3 regions of the Streptomyces sp. NPDC092369 genome follow, and region 2 is predicted to be linked to each of the others. Evidence: riboswitches for the same ligand, from Rfam matches in the RefSeq annotation. Region 2 holds a riboswitch; each other region holds the start of a gene.
What was found. A riboswitch is a leader RNA that binds a small molecule or an ion and turns the genes downstream of it on or off. The one in region 2 is predicted to bind cyclic di-AMP.

Region 1 (4,999 bases), on a different contig from region 2:
CGCCGGTCTTGATCTGGCCGCAGTTGGTGGCCACGGCGAGGTCGGCGATGGTGACGTCCTCGGTCTCGCCGGAGCGGTGGGACATCATGCACTTGAAACCGTTGCGCTGGGCCAGCTCGACCGCGTCCAGGGTCTCGGTGAGCGAGCCGATCTGGTTCACCTTGACGAGCAGCGCGTTGGCCGCGCCGTCCTCGATGCCACGGGCCAGGCGCTCCGGGTTGGTGACGAACAGGTCGTCGCCGACGATCTGCACCTTGTCGCCGAGGCGGTCGGTGAGGACCTTCCAGCCGGCCCAGTCGTCCTCGTACAGCGGGTCCTCGACGGAGACGAGCGGGTAGGCCGCCACGAGCTCCTCGTAGTACTCGGTCATCTCGGCGGCCGAGCGGGACTTGCCCTCGAACTCGTACTTGCCGTCCTTGTAGAACTCGGAGGCGGCGACGTCGAGCGCGAGCGCGATCTGCTCGCCGGGGATGTAGCCGGCCTGCTTGATCGCCTCAAGGATGAGGTCGAGCGCGGCGCGGTTGGAGTCCAGGTTCGGGGCGAAGCCGCCCTCGTCGCCGAGGCCGGTGGACAGGCCCTTGCTCTTCAGGACCTTCTTGAGGGTGTGGTAGACCTCGGCGCCCCAGCGCAGGGCCTCGGAGAAGGACTCCGCGCCGATCGGGGCGATCATGAACTCCTGGATGTCCACGTTGGAGTCGGCGTGCGAGCCGCCGTTCAGGATGTTCATCATCGGCACCGGCAGCAGGTGCGCGTTCGGGCCGCCCAGGTAGCGGAAGAGCGGGAGGTCGCTGGCCTCGGAGGCGGCGTGGGCGACGGCGAGGGAGACGCCGAGGATGGCGTTGGCGCCGAGCGAGCCCTTGTTGTCGGTGGCGTCCAGGTCGAACATCGCCTGGTCGATCAGGCGCTGCTCGGTGGCGTCGTAGCCGACCAGCTCCGGGCCGATCTGTTCGATCACGGCGAGGACGGCCTTCTCGACGCCCTTGCCCTGGTAGCGGTTGGGGTCACCGTCACGCAGCTCGATGGCTTCGAAGGCACCCGTGGAGGCGCCGGAGGGGACGGCGGCACGACCCGTGCTGCCGTCGTCGAGGCCGACCTCGACCTCGACCGTGGGGTTGCCTCGGGAGTCCAGGATTTCCCGGGCTACGACGACGTCGATGGACGGCACGAGCATCTCCTTCTTCAATGTGACGCGGCTACGCGGGCCGCGATGGCTCTGCGGGACCGAGCCTAACCGTCCCGGGGCGAACAGCCAGCCGATGGGCCGCCCCTTGGACAGAACCGAGAGTAAATTGTTTCCGAACGGAACAAAGCAGACGGGCAAAAAGAACCCCGCCCCGGTGCGTACGGGGGAACACGCACCGAGACGGGGAGTCCGTGGGGACGGGGGAGGCCCTCACGTGCCGTCCATGATGGACGACACACCTGTCGGACCGCTGTGGCTCAGCTACCGGATCCCTGTCACCAGGGGTCCGGCGTGGGGCGCCGCTGTCACTTGAGGTGCAGCTGCTGACCCGGGTAGATGAGGTCCGCGTCCTCGACGATGTCCTTGTTCAGCCGGAACAGCTTCTCCCAGCCGCCCTTGACCTTGTGCTTCTCGGCGATCGTGCTGAGGGTGTCGCCCTTGACGACCTTGTACTCGCCGTCGCCCTTCTTGACCTTCTTGCCGGTCGGGGTGGTGACGGTCTTCTTCGCGGCCGGACGGTCGGCCGAGCGGGAGGTGCTGGTCGAGTCGTTCGAGCGGGTGCTGGTGCCGCTGCTCGAAGAGCTGTTGTTCGAGGAGCTGGAGGAGCTCGACGAGCCGCCGCCGTTGTACGCGGCACCGGACAGGCCCGTGCCGCAGACCGGCCAGGCACCCTTGCCCTGGGAGGCGAGCACCTTCTCGGCGACGGCTATCTGCTGCGACTTGCTGGCCTGGTTGGCCTGCGCGGCGTACTGGGTACCGCCGTAGGCGGCCCACGTCGAGGCGGAGAACTGCAGACCGCCGTAGTAGCCGTTGCCGGTGTTGATCGACCAGTTGCCGCCGGACTCGCAGCTGGCGACCGTGTCCCACTCGGAGGCGGTGGCGGCGGAGGCGTTGCCGGCCGCCATGAGCGGGGCGGCGATGGCGACACCGGTCACGCCGGCGAGCGTGGCGACGCGGGTGGCCTTGGACGGACGACGGTGCTTGCCCTTGCTGGAAAACAGCATGCGGAGATCCCCTCACCGACGCCTGCGAGGTGAGCTGTCGGGTTCGGGCCGTGTGAGTTGCCCGGCCGCGCACCTCTCGGCGCACGACTTCACCCCAAGCCGGTCCGGCACTGTCTGCCGGGCCCGGCACTTACCTGGGTCCCCCGCTCCTGCCTACGGCGCTGTGAAGCGACGACTGTTCCCTACGGCCGCTGGCAGGATTCGGCGTTGCGGCATTCGGGGTTCGTGTTGACGAACGGTGATGACCGTAGACACGGATTCCGCGGAAACTCAAAGACGATCAGGGCTTCTGAGAGTCATCCCACACTTTCACCAAACCGGACATTCAGTCCGAAGACCGTCGTTAACTCCCGTCGCTTTTCGCCCCGTTCAGCCCTTGTCCGCCCCTATTCGCCGGGAAGCCTCAGGGTCTGACCGGCCGCGACGTCGTTCGGGTCGGCGCCGATGGCCTGCCTGTTCTCCGTGTAGAGCGCGCGCCACCCGCCGTCCAGGCCAAGGGAGTCGGCGATGGAGGCGAGAGTGTCACCGCCGCGGACGGTGTACGACCCCTGCGGAGACCCTCCCGCGTCGTCGCCGGCCGCGTCCTCGTCGGCGCTGGCACCGCGGTGCTTGCCGGAGCCGATCGCACCGGTGTCGACCAGGCTCCAAGAGCCCACGGCCTGCTCGGACTTGTCCGAGTTCTCACCCTTCGCCCGATCTGTCGACGGGCTGTCGCTCTCCCGTGAACCGCTCGCCGTCGACTCGGACGGGGAGTCGGAGGGCGAGAGGTACTCGTCCGTTTCGTCAGGGTTGGTCGAGGAATCGGATGAAGAGTCAGGTGAGGCCGACGGTGACGTGGACGAGTCCGTCGAGGACGAGTCGTCGGACGTACCGCCGGGCGTGTTGGACAGGCCGGTGGAGCCCGAACCGTCCGAGGAGGAGGAAGAGGAGGAATCGGAGGAGTCGTCCAGGATCCCGGTGTCGATGTCGGTCGACCCGTCGTCCGCCGACAGCCCCGTGGTCAGCCCGCAGGTGTGGAACGCGCCGACGCCCTGGTCGTCCAGGAGCTTCTCGGCGACGGCTATCTGCTGGTTGCGGCTGGCCAGGTCGGGGCGCGAGGCGTAGTCGAGACCGCCGTACCGCTCCCAGTCGTCCTGCGAGAGCTTGAGCCCGCCGTAGAAACCGGTCCCGTCGTTCTGGCTCCAGGAGCCGCCGGTCTCGCAGTTCGCCACCTTGTCCCAGGTGGTGCCGTCGGCCGCGCTGGCGCTCACCGCACCGAGGAGCGGGATCGCGATGGCGGAGCCTGTCACGCCGGCGGCGACGAGGAGGGCCGGAGCCTGGCGGGGGCGACGGTGACGACCGTTCCCGGAGAGCATGCGGGGGCCTTTCAGGAGACAGCGGTGACGAGTGCGACGCGTGGTGCTGGGCACCGCACTTGAACGGTGAACGTATAGGCACTCCATTGCTTGTCACAAGTTAATGCCGCGTAGATCACGTGAAGATCACATAGTTGAATGTGCGTCATGTTTGCGCAGGTGGACACGTGCTCCTGCGCGGTGACGATCCGGTCACCCGGGTGGCGTGAACTCGACCGGCAGCGTGCGCAGTCCACGCATGATGAGTCCCCCACGCCATCTCAACTCGGCCGGATCCACGGCGACTCGGAGGTCCGGCAGCCGGGTCAGCAGCGTGCGGAGCGCGGTCTGTCCCTCCAGCCGGGCGAGCGGGGCGCCGAGGCAGTAGTGGATGCCGTGGCCGTATCCGAGGTGCTGGTTGTCCCGGCGGGAGAGGTCGAGGGTGTCCGGCTCGGCGAACCGCGCCGGATCCCGGTCCGCCGCCGCGAGGACGACGAGAACGGGGTCGCCGGCCGCGATGTCCTGCCCGCCGACGGTGAGCGGTTGGGTCGCGAACCGCCAGGTCGCCAGCTCCACCGGCCCGTCGTAGCGCAGGAGTTCCTCCACGCCGGTCTCCAACAGGCCGCGTTCGCCGGCGGCCAGGGAGTCCTGGAGGCGGGTGCGCTGCTCGGGGTGGGTGAGCAGGGCGTACGTGCCGTTGCCGATGAGGTTGACGGTGGTCTCGAAGCCGGCGAAGAGCAGGATGAACGCCATCGCCGCGGCCTCGTTCTCGGTGAGGTGCTCGCCCTCGTCCGAGGCGCGGATGAGGCCGGAGATGAGGTCCTCCCCGGGCACGGGCTCGGCCGGCAGGGATGCGCGCTTCTTGTGAATGAGTTCCAGGAGATACCCGCGCATCTTCTTCACCGAGCGCGCGACCCCGCCTCTCGGCCCGCCTCCGTGCCGGATCATCATCCCCGCCCAGTCCCGGAAGTCGTCCTGGTCCTCGCGCGGGACACCGAGCAGGTCGCAGATCGCGTAGATGGGGAGCGGGAAGGCGAACTCGTGGATGAGGTCCGCGGACCCCCTCTCGGCGAACCGGTCGATGAGGTCGTCGGCGAGCTCCTGGACGCGAGGGGTGAACTCGGCGACCCGGCGAGGCGTGAACGCCTTGCTGACCAGCCGACGCAGCCGGGTGTGGTCCGGCGGGTCGATGTTGAGCAGATGGGTCATCAACTCGGCATTGCGCTCACCGGGGATACCGGTCTTGCCCTTGGCGTGCGCCGGCTCGTCGTGATGTGCCGGGTTCTTGGAGAGCCGCGGCTCGGCGAGGGCCTGCTTGGCATCGCCGTAACGCGTGACCAGCCATGCCTCCACCCCGCTCGGCAGCCGCGTGCGATGCACGGGCGCGTGCTCCCGGAGCCAGGCGTAGGCGGGGTAGGGGTCGGTGGCGAACTCCCAGGTGAAGAGGTCGGGGGCGGAGGCGGTGGAGTCGGGGGCGG
Region 2 (4,999 bases):
ACGGTTTGTCGATAGGTCGCTGCCATCACTCAAGTCAGCGTATCCGGTCAAGTTTCGATCACCCATGCCGCCCACGCGTGCTGCCTGGGTAGGCACCTATGCCACTCGCCCGTGCAGCCCGGGCGATATCCGATCACGACGGGTATGTTTTTGATCACTTGATAACAACGGACATATATCGACTTACATGGAAGTAGTGGAGCGTGTCCCGAACGAGGCAGACGTCGAACCCGAGGACCGCCCGGCTCCTACCAACCGCACTGGGGTCACGCTCATGCGCATCCGAACGTCCTTCCCGTACGAGACGACTCACGAGGACCTCCGTGTCCGGCTGCCCGACGGAACGCGGTTGTACGCCCGCGTCTGGCGACCGCTCACCGACGAACCCGTACCGGCGCTCCTGGAGTACCTGCCCTACCGCCTCACCGACTGGACCGCGCCCCGCGACGCCCAGCGGCACCCCTGGTACGCCGGGCACGGCTACGCCTCCGTCCGCGTCGACGTGCGCGGGCACGGCAACAGCGAGGGGATGCCGGGTGACGAGTACTCGGCGACCGAGCTGGCCGACGGGGTCGAGGTGGTCAACTGGCTTGCCGCACAGCCCTGGTGCGACGGCAAGGTGGGCATGTTCGGCATCTCCTGGGGCGGCTTCAACTCCCTCCAGCTCGCGGCCCTCGCGCCCGAGCCGCTGAAGGCGGTCGTCACGGTCTGCTCCACGGACGACCGCTATGACAACGACGTGCACTACATGGGTGGTTCCGTCCTCGCCGTCGACATGCACGCGTGGGCGGCGACCATGCTCGCCTTCGTCTCCCGCCCGCCGGACCCGCTCCATGTGGGCGAGGAATGGCGGGACATGTGGCTGAAGCGGCTGGAGGCCGTCGACCCCTTCATCCACACCTGGCTCGCCCACCAGACCCGGGACGAGTACTGGCGGCACGGCAGCGTCTGCGAGGACTACGACGCGATCGGCGCCGCCGTCCTGGCGGTGGGCGGCTGGCACGACCCGTACCGCGACGCCGTGCTGCGGCTCGTCGAGCACCTCCCGGCGGACCGGGTGCGGGGGCTGATCGGCCCGTGGTCCCACCAGTACCCGGACCGCGGCCTGCCGCCGGGCCCGGCGATCGGCTTCCTCCAGGAGACCCTGCGCTGGTGGGACCACTGGCTCAAGGGCAAGGACACCGGCGTCATGGCCGACCCCCTCCTGCGCTCCTACGTCAGCGACTCGCACCCGCCGGCGACGGTCCACGACACCCTGCCGGGCCGTTGGGTCGGCGAGCCGGCCTGGCCCTCGCCGCACGTCAAGACGACGACGTACGGACTGCGGGGCGCCCCCGCGATCGTCCGGTCCCCCATGCACACGGGCGTGGACGCGGGCCGGTTCTTCCCCTTCGGGAACGACGCCGATCTGCCGCCGGACCAGCGGGACGAGGACGCGCGCTCCGCGTGCTTCGAGTTCGAGGTGCCGGCGGAGACCTGGGTGCTGGGGCGGCCGAGGGTGCGGCTGCGGCTGACCTCGGAGGTGGCGCGGGGGCAGGTGATCGCCCGGCTGTGCGATGTGGCGCCGGACGGTTCGTCGACGCTGGTCACCCGGGGTGTGCTGAACCTGTCGGCGCGGTTCGGGCGGGAGCGGGCGGTGCCCTGGACGCCGGGCGCGGTGGAGGACGTGACCTTCGAGCTGAACGGCATCGGGTACGCCGTTCCGGCCGGGCATCGCATCCGGCTCGCGGTGTCCTCGGCGTACTGGCCGTGGATCTGGCCCCAGCCGGAGTCGGCGGCCGGCTTCACGATGGACCCGGAGGGCAGCGCGCTCGAACTCCCTGTGCGAGAGCAGGAGTTGACGTACGACATTCGCTTCGGGGAGCCCGAGGAGGCCGAGCCGATCGGGGTCAACTACCCGCCCACGCTGGACGAGCCGCGGCCGGAGCGGGTGGTCGTGCGGGATGTGGCGAAGGGTGAGTGGCGGCTGGAGGTGGACCCGCGGCACGGCGGCACACGCGTGTATCCGGACGGCCTGGAGTTCACCGAGGACGCGCTGGAGACGTACACGATCGACGAGAGGGACCCACTGTCGGCGCGCGCCCGGTCGGACTGGTCGATCCGGCTGCACCGGCCGGAGCTGGCCTGGGACACCACCGTGCGCACCCGGTCGGAGATTACTTGCGACGAAAAGGACTTTATTGCCTCGAATGAGGTGATCTGCACCGAGGGCGGCGAGGTGATCTTTCACCGGACCTGGGAGAAGAGGATTCCGAGAACTGCCAGTTGAGGATGAATGCCCGTTTTGCCGCTCTTCATCCCGCCGTGACTTGGGTCACGCGCTTCTGTGCGTGCCCTGTGTCCCGACATGTCGGCGTTCCGCCTTTCGCCGCTTGCCAGTTGACCCTTGGCAGGCGCAAAGGATCAAGCGCCTCATAGGCCTCAGACCAAGGTCAAGAGGGTCTATGTGTGAATCCGGTACTTGTTCCGGACATGTGCTCTCGCATACGTTCCCGCCCTGTCGGGTGGAACGCCGAATCCTGCCGCCGCCCGGCATCCCAGTCACGAACTCACCGCACGGCAGGAGCGGGGGACCCAGGTAAGTCGCCGGACCGGTCATCGCGACCGGGACGGCTCGGGGTTAAGTCACGTCCGCGAGGGCGTGGCCGGGCACCTCCCAGCCCGAACCCGACAGCTCACCTCGCAGGCGACGGAGAGGAACCTCGTCATGCCTGCATCCGCTCAGCACCGCCGTAGCCGCAACTCCCGCCTCGCCCGCAAGCTCGCCGTGCTCGGCACGGGGGCCGCGGTGCTCGCCCTCCCCGTCATCGGCGCGACCACCGCGTCCGCGGCTCCCTCGTCGACGGTGACCGCCGCGTCGCTGGGGTACTCCAACACCCTCGACGGCTGGATCCGCGCCTCGCTCCAGGTCATGGCGCAGAACGGGATCCCTGGCACCTACGACGGCATCTACCGCAACGTGATCCGTGAGTCGTCCGGCAACCCGTACGCCATCAACAACTGGGACTCCAACGCCGCGGCCGGCACCCCGTCCAAGGGCCTGCTCCAGGTGATCGACCCGACGTTCGCCGCGTACCACGTGGCCGGCACGTCGTTCGACCCGTACGACCCGGTCGCGAACATCACGGCCGCCTGCAAGTACGCGGCGGCGGTGTACGGCTCGATCGACAACGTCTATGGAGCCTACTGAGCCACCCGGTAAGGGTCACTCTCAGAAGAGTCTTTCGAGGACGACGGCGATGCCGTCGTCCTCGTTCGATGTCGTCACCTCGTCCGCCACCGCCTTGAGTTCGGGGTGGGCGTTGGCCATGGCCACTCCGTGGGCGGCCCAGTCGAACATGGGGATGTCGTTGGGCATGTCGCCGAAGGCGATCGTCTCGTGCGGGCCCAGGCCCAGGTGGCGGGCGGCCAGGGCGAGGCCGGTCGCCTTGGTGACGCCGCATGGCTGGAGTTCGACGGTGCCGGGTCCCGACATGGTGACGGTGGCCAGTGAACCGACCACTGTGCGGGCCGTGGTGGCCAACTCGTCGTCGGACAGGTCGGGATGGCGCAGCAGCACCTTGCTGATCGGTTCGTGCCACAGGTCGTCGCGGCGGCCGACCCGGACCGCGGGCAGCGTGGGGTGCGGCATGAGGTAGCCGGGCTCGATGAGCGTGAGTCCGTCCACGCCGTCCTGGTCCACGGCCGCGTACACCTGCCCGACCTCCGCCTCGATCTTGCCGAGCGCGGTCTCGGCCAACTCCCGGTCCAGCGTGACCGACCAGAGCAGCCGGTCCGCGCCGGCGTCGTACACCTGCGCGCCCTGCCCGCACACCGCGAGCCCCTTGCTGCCCAGCTCGTCGAGGAGCGGACGCACTCTCGGGGCCGGCCGTCCCGTCACGACGAGATGGCGGGCCCCGGCGCCGACCGCCCGCGCGAGCGCGGCGAGGGACCGGTCGGAGAGGGTGTCGTCGCCCCGGAGCAGGCTGCCGTCCAGGTCCGTGGCGATGAGTGAATATGCGAGGGGTGCGGCCATGATCAGAGAATACGGATGGAAAGCCCGGCTAACTCGACGCGAACCGGACGGTTGCTGACTACATGTGCGTGGAGCGGTGGCCGGTGGTCCGGTCACGCCGACTCCCTGATCACCAGCTCGGTCGGCAGCAGCACCCCCGCCGTGTCCTCACCGGCGATCTGCGCGAGCAGCATGCGGACCATCTCGGCGCTGATGCGGTCGTAGGGCTGGCGCATGGTGGTGAGGGCCGGGGTGCCCGCGGTGGCCGCGGCCGAGTCGTCGAAGCCGCCGACAGCGACGTCATCGGGGACCGAACGGCCGTACTGCTGAAGAGTGTTGACGACTCCCAGGGCCATGAGATCGGAGGCCACGAACACCGCGTCGATGTCCGGGGCCCGGTCCAGGAGCCGGCGGGCCGCCTGCTCTCCGCCGGTGCGGCGGTAGTCGCCCTCGACCACGAGCGCGGGGTCGAAGGGCAGGCCCGCCTCGGTGAGGACGTCGCGGTAACCGGCCAGCCGGTCGGGGCCGCCCGCCGTGTCGAGCGGTCCGGTGACCATGCCGATACGACGTCGGCCGCGGGCGATGAGATGGCGCACCATCTCCTGGGCGCCCTCGCGGTCGGCCGCCGCCACGTAGCTGACCTTGGAGCCGAGGCCGACGGGCTTGCCGCAGGCCACCAACGGGATTCCGGCGTCCCGGAGTTCGGCCGCGACCGGGTCGCCGCTGTGGTTGGAGACGAGGAGCACGCCGTCGACGTGACCCGAGGTGATGTACCGGGTGAGGCGGCGCCGGTCGTCCTCGGAGGAGGCCAGCATCAGCAGCAGCGGGATGTCGTGCCGGGCCAGGTGCTCGGTGCACCCGCGCAGCAGCACGTTGAAGTTGGGGTCCTCGAAGAACTTCTCCTGCGGCTCGGTGAGGAGGAACGCCACCGAGTCCGACCGTCCCGTACTCAGGCTGCGGGCATGCCGGTTGACGACATAACCCGTCTTCCTGATCGCCGACTCC
Region 3 (4,999 bases), on a different contig from region 2:
GACCGGCCCGGCCAAGGGCTGGCGGCTGTGGATCGAGGGCTGGGCCGCGGCACTGCGCGAGCCCGCGCTGCGGGAGGTCACCGGGGACCTGGACCGGCAGTGGAAGGCCGCGCTCGCCGAGGTCATCGCGGAGGGCGTGGCTGCCGGCGAGTTCCAGTGTCCCGACCCGCACGGCACGGCTCTGCGCCTGACGGCGCTGCTCGACGGGCTCGCCGTCCAGCTGACGTCGTACCCCGGCGCCGTGCCGCGGGCACGGGCGCAGGAGTGGGTGGACGAGGCGGTGGCCCGGGAACTGGGCCTCGCGCAGGAGGCGTTGACCGCTTCGGAGCGATGAATTCCACACGGTCGCTCCGCTGCTTCGGGCCGACCACCTCAATGCTCCAGCGGTGCGGGCCGCGCCGTTTCAGGTCGGCACGGCCCGCACCGCTGGCATCGTTCAGGCCACCCGGGCGATCCGGGACTTGATGTCGTCCGGGGACAGCGCGCCCTTCGCCGTGACGTGGTCGCCCGACGACTCGCCGCGCAGCCGCCGCCCGATCCACGGCACCAGGTACTCGCGCGCCCAGTGCACGTCGTCCCGCCGGACCTCCAGGGTGCCGCGGGGCGGCAGCGGGGGCCAGGCCTGTTCGGGGTCGGCCGGCACTTCGAGACCGAGCACCTGACCCGCGCGCAGCGCCACGCGCGTGTGCCCCTCGGGCGAGAGGTGCAGCCGGTCGCCGTCCCAGGCCCGGCGGTCCTGGATGGTCTTCAGGGACCACAGGTCGAGCACGGGACAGCCGTATCGGTCCGCGACCGCGCGCACATGTCCGTTGTAGGTGGCGATCTTGCCGCGCAGATGCTTGAGCACGGGGACGCCACGGGTGTCGAAGCCGGTCGTCACCAGGACGGTGCCGGCCGCCTCGGTGAGTCGGGCGATCGCCAGCTCGAAGCGCTCGGCGACCTCGTCGGGGTCGGTGCCGGGCCGGATGATGTCGTTGCCGCCGGCGCTGAAGGAGATCAGGTCCGGGGCGAGTTCGAGGGCCTGCGGAAGCTGGTCCGCCACGATCTGGTCTAGCAGCTTTCCGCGTACGGCGAGGTTGTTGTACGTGAAGTGGCCCTCGGGCTCCCGGTCCGCGAGCAGCACCGCGAACCGGTCGGCCCAACCGACCATCGCCCCGTCGGGGCCGGGGTCGCCGACGCCTTCGGTGAAGCTGTCCCCCACCGCAACGTACGACCCGATCACTGATCTGCCGTCATTCTTCGAATCGTCTGCCACAAGCGAACATGATTCACCTTCGAATGTGACCTACGCGACCGTAGGAAAGGGTTGACGTGCGGTGAGATAAGCCACTCCTAAAGTGTTCGCCAAACCAGGAATAGCTTTCCCGCCAGGGCTGTTGACGGCGGGAACGCCACAGCGACAGGCGGATCACGTCATACCGAAGGCCGGACCCGGGGATCGGGATCCGACCTTCGGCAGCGTGTCAGGCAGGTGGCTCAGGGGCGCGTCAGCCGACGGCGACACCCTTCGTACGGAGGTAGGCGACGGGGTCCACGTCGGAGCCGTAGTCCGGGGTCGTACGGATCTCGAAGTGCAGGTGGGGTCCGGTGACGTTGCCGGTCGCGCCGGAGAGGCCGATCTGCTGGCCCTCGGTCACGGTCTGGCCGGCCGAGACGGAGAGCTGCGAGAGGTGGGCGTACTGGGCGTAGTAGCCGTCGTTCAGCTTGATGACGACCTGGTTGCCGTACGCGCCGCCCCAGCCCGCGGAGACGACCGTGCCCGCGGCCACGGCCTTGAGCGAGGTGCCGGTCGGGACGACGAAGTCGACGCCCGTGTGGTAGCCGCTGGACCACATGCTGCCGGCCACGCGGTAGCCGGTGCCGATGGTGGCGCCGGTGACCGGGAGCGTGTAGCCGCTGGAGCTGGTGGCGGAGTCGGCGGACTGCGTGCTCGTCGAGTTCGAGGAGGCCTGGCTGTCCGAGGAGGAGCTCTTCGAGGAGGAGTCCTTCGAGGACGAGGAACCGGAATCCTTCGAGGCCGACGAAGAAGAGGGCGCGGACTCGGTGGTGCGGGTCGCGGCCTTCTTGCCGAGCGTGAGCTTGAGGCCGGGGTGGATGAGCGACGGGTCGTCGCCGACGGCCTCGCGGTTGTCCGAGTACAGCTTCTGCCAGCCGCCGGTGACGTTCTCCTCGTCGGCGATCTTCGCGAGCCAGTCACCGGATCGCACCGAATAGGTGCGCACGCCTTCGGTGTTGGCCGTGCTCTTCTTGGCGGACTTCTGTGCCGTCGACTTCTGCTGGACCGACGCCTTCTCGACATCCGGAAGCGACTGGACGGCCTTTTCGGATACCGCCTGGGAAGCCGATTCCGAGGTGGCCGCGTGGGCGCCGGTGGCCCCCATGAGCGGGAGGGCGAGCGCGGCGCCCCCGGTGCCGGCGACGGCGATGGTGCGGGTCAGGCGCTGGGACTTGGGGCGGCGGTGCTTACCCTTCGCGGGCATGACGAATTCCTCTCCGGCGCCTGCGAGGTGAGCTGTCGGGTGCGAGCTGGAGATGCCCGGCCGCGCTTTTCGGCACGGCTTTACCCCAAGCCTCTTCCGGAGACCGGAACAGGCGGTTGTACCTGTGGGTCCCCCGCTCCTGCCGTTCACGGGTGAGTTGTGCGGACTCCGGTCGGCGGCAGGATTGGGCGTCCGTCCGGATTGGTGGCGAACGTAAGCGACCAGGACGCAAAGGAACAAGTAGAGGTTCCCTGTGCATACGATTCTCTTGATCCCCTGCGAGAATTCGCGGTCACGCTGCGTGAATTAAGGACCTGCCACCAGGCACAAACACCCTTGAAAAGCACGCGCATTACGTGGACATGCAGAACCACGCACGGTCACGGATATGACGCTCCTCACGTGACGCCACCCCAGTCCGCCTTATTCCAGAGCGAGTTGGAACGAAGGCGAACCAAGGCGCCAATTCGGACAGAAGAGTCAGATGCGACGCAGTCGGAGAACCGTCGCATCGAGGTCACCGCGCAGACCGACCCGAAGTCCGTGATGCAGCAGTACGGCCCCCCTGTGCACTTCGCCCGTTTCGAGGCATTCGTACGACGCGGCCGGGTCCAGTCCGCGCAGCCGCAGCGCGGGCACGGGCTCGCCGTAGCTCTGCGCCTGGAGCCAGGCGAGGACCACGGACTCGTCCCCGAGCACGTACTGGACGGCACTGAGCCCGCCCTGCGGGGCCCGCAGCCGGTAGAGGTCACCGCGCTGCACGAGCGGCCGGATCTCCTTGTACAGAGCCACCCAGCCGCCCGCCTCGGCCAGCTCCTCCTCGGTCCACTTGGTGAGGTCGCCGCCGACGCCCAGCACGCCCGCCATGGAGCTCACGAACCGGAAGCGCAGCGAGCTGACCCGGTCGTTGAGCTGGGTGTTGGGGCTGTCGGTGACCCAGGCGGCCATCACGCGCGCGGGGTGGATCTGGGTGAAGCCGTGCTGGATGGCGAGCCGGTCGAGCGGGTCGGTGTTGTCCGAGGTCCACACCTCGTCCGTGCGGCTCATGATCCCGAGGTCGATCCGGCCGCCGCCGCCCGAGCAGGACTCGAAGGAGACCCCCGGATGGGCCGCCCGCAGCCGGTCCAACAGGGCGTACAGCGCGCGCACGTGGTCGATCCACAGCCGCTGCGGGTACGCCTCGCCGGGCCAGCCGGCGTCGGTGAAGCAGCGGTTGAAGTCCCACTTGACGTAGTCGATCGGGGCGCTGGAGAGGATGGCGTCGAGCTTCTCCCAGAGGTACTCCTGGACGTCCGGCCGGGCCAGGTTGAGTACGAGCTGATTGCGGAACTCCGTCCGCTTTCGTCCCGGTTGGAACTGCACCCAGTCGGGGTGCGCGCGGTACAGGTCGCTGTCCGCGTTGACCATCTCGGGCTCGACCCAGATGCCGAACTGCATGCCGAGCGCGTGCACCTCGTCGGCGAGCGGCTTGAGGCCGGCCGGGAAGCGGTCGGGGTTGGGCGTCCAGTCGCCGAGTCCGGCCCGGTCGTTCACGCGCTTGCCGAACCAGCCGTCGTCGACCACGAACAGCTCGACACCGATCGCCGCGGCCTGCCGGGCGAGGGCGCCCTGCTGCTCCTCGGAGATGTCGAACTCGGTGGCCTCCCAGGAGTTGAACAGCACCGGCCGGTCCCGGTCCGCGTCCGGGATGACGTACGCCCGCTGGTAGGCGTGCCAGGCACGGCTCGCGCCGCCGAAGCCGCCGTCGCTCCACAGACCGGCGAAGACGGGAGTCGTGAACGACTCCCCGGCCGCCAGGCGCAGCAGCCCGGACTCGTCATAGCCCACACCGCCGTTGATCTGCACGCGCGCGTCGGGGAGTTGCGCCACCGCGATCCGCCAGGAGCCCGACCACCCGAGCGCGCAGCCGTACACCTCGCCGCGCTCCTCGGTCGCGTCGGTGTCGAGGGCGACCCAGGGCAGGTGCTGGTGGCTGGTGTGGCCGCGGCGGCTGCCGATGACCTTCTCGCCGTAGGTGAGCGGTGCCGAGGTCAGCTGCGACTCCGCCGCCCACCGGCCGTGCAGGTGCGAGAGCCGCCAGCCCTCGCGGTCGGGCAGCGTCCAGGTGGCCGAGTCGGCGCGCAGCAGCTCCAGGACGGGCCCCTCGTTGTCGAGGCTCACCCAGCGCTCCACGACGTCGTGCCGCATCCGGTAGTGCAGGGTGATCGCGAGCCCGCCGTCCCGGAAGCGCAGCCGCAGTTCACCGTCCTCGCCCTCGTCGGCCTCGTACGCCTCGAACCGCCACTCCGTGCCGCGCCGCTCCTCGGTGCGCACGGACAGGGCGGGCCGGACGAAGCGCGGGCCGCCCTCGACGGGGTACTCCTCGCGGCCGTCGAGCTGCGACTCGAAGCCCCGGTACTCGGGCAGCGGAAGCGCGGCGAGGGCCTCGGCGTCGGCGAGCGCGATCCGCGGGCCCCAGTGCAGATGCAGCAGTACGTCGTCCTCGGCGAGATGGACGGCGTAGCTGCTCAGAGGCCCCG

Region 1: it holds a riboswitch for cyclic di-AMP, as region 2 does, so the genes downstream of both, ACIQI8_RS32420 (transglycosylase family protein) here and ACIQI8_RS22990 (transglycosylase SLT domain-containing protein) in region 2, are expected to answer to the same signal.
Region 3: it holds a riboswitch for cyclic di-AMP, as region 2 does, so the genes downstream of both, ACIQI8_RS04920 (peptidoglycan DD-metalloendopeptidase family protein) here and ACIQI8_RS22990 (transglycosylase SLT domain-containing protein) in region 2, are expected to answer to the same signal.

The regions. Positions count from the first base shown of each region.
Region 1 covers NZ_JBIVQP010000006.1:108,357-113,355, forward strand. The annotation lists gene eno (phosphopyruvate hydratase) at 1-1,171, opposite strand, end outside; gene ACIQI8_RS32420 (transglycosylase family protein) at 1,489-2,187, opposite strand; cyclic di-AMP (ydaO/yuaA leader) riboswitch at 2,192-2,404, opposite strand; gene ACIQI8_RS32425 (transglycosylase family protein) at 2,574-3,542, opposite strand; gene ACIQI8_RS32430 (cytochrome P450) at 3,735-4,999, opposite strand, start outside.
Region 2 covers NZ_JBIVQP010000003.1:1,320,845-1,325,843, forward strand. The annotation lists gene ACIQI8_RS22985 (CocE/NonD family hydrolase) at 275-2,269, shown strand; cyclic di-AMP (ydaO/yuaA leader) riboswitch at 2,501-2,702, shown strand; gene ACIQI8_RS22990 (transglycosylase SLT domain-containing protein) at 2,708-3,190, shown strand; gene ACIQI8_RS22995 (HAD family hydrolase) at 3,212-4,015, opposite strand; gene ACIQI8_RS23000 (LacI family DNA-binding transcriptional regulator) at 4,108-4,999, opposite strand, start outside.
Region 3 covers NZ_JBIVQP010000001.1:1,097,692-1,102,690, forward strand. The annotation lists gene ACIQI8_RS04910 (TetR/AcrR family transcriptional regulator) at 1-334, shown strand, start outside; gene ACIQI8_RS04915 (SGNH/GDSL hydrolase family protein) at 437-1,222, opposite strand; gene ACIQI8_RS04920 (peptidoglycan DD-metalloendopeptidase family protein) at 1,488-2,480, opposite strand; cyclic di-AMP (ydaO/yuaA leader) riboswitch at 2,485-2,654, opposite strand; gene ACIQI8_RS04925 (alpha-galactosidase) at 2,961-4,999, opposite strand, start outside.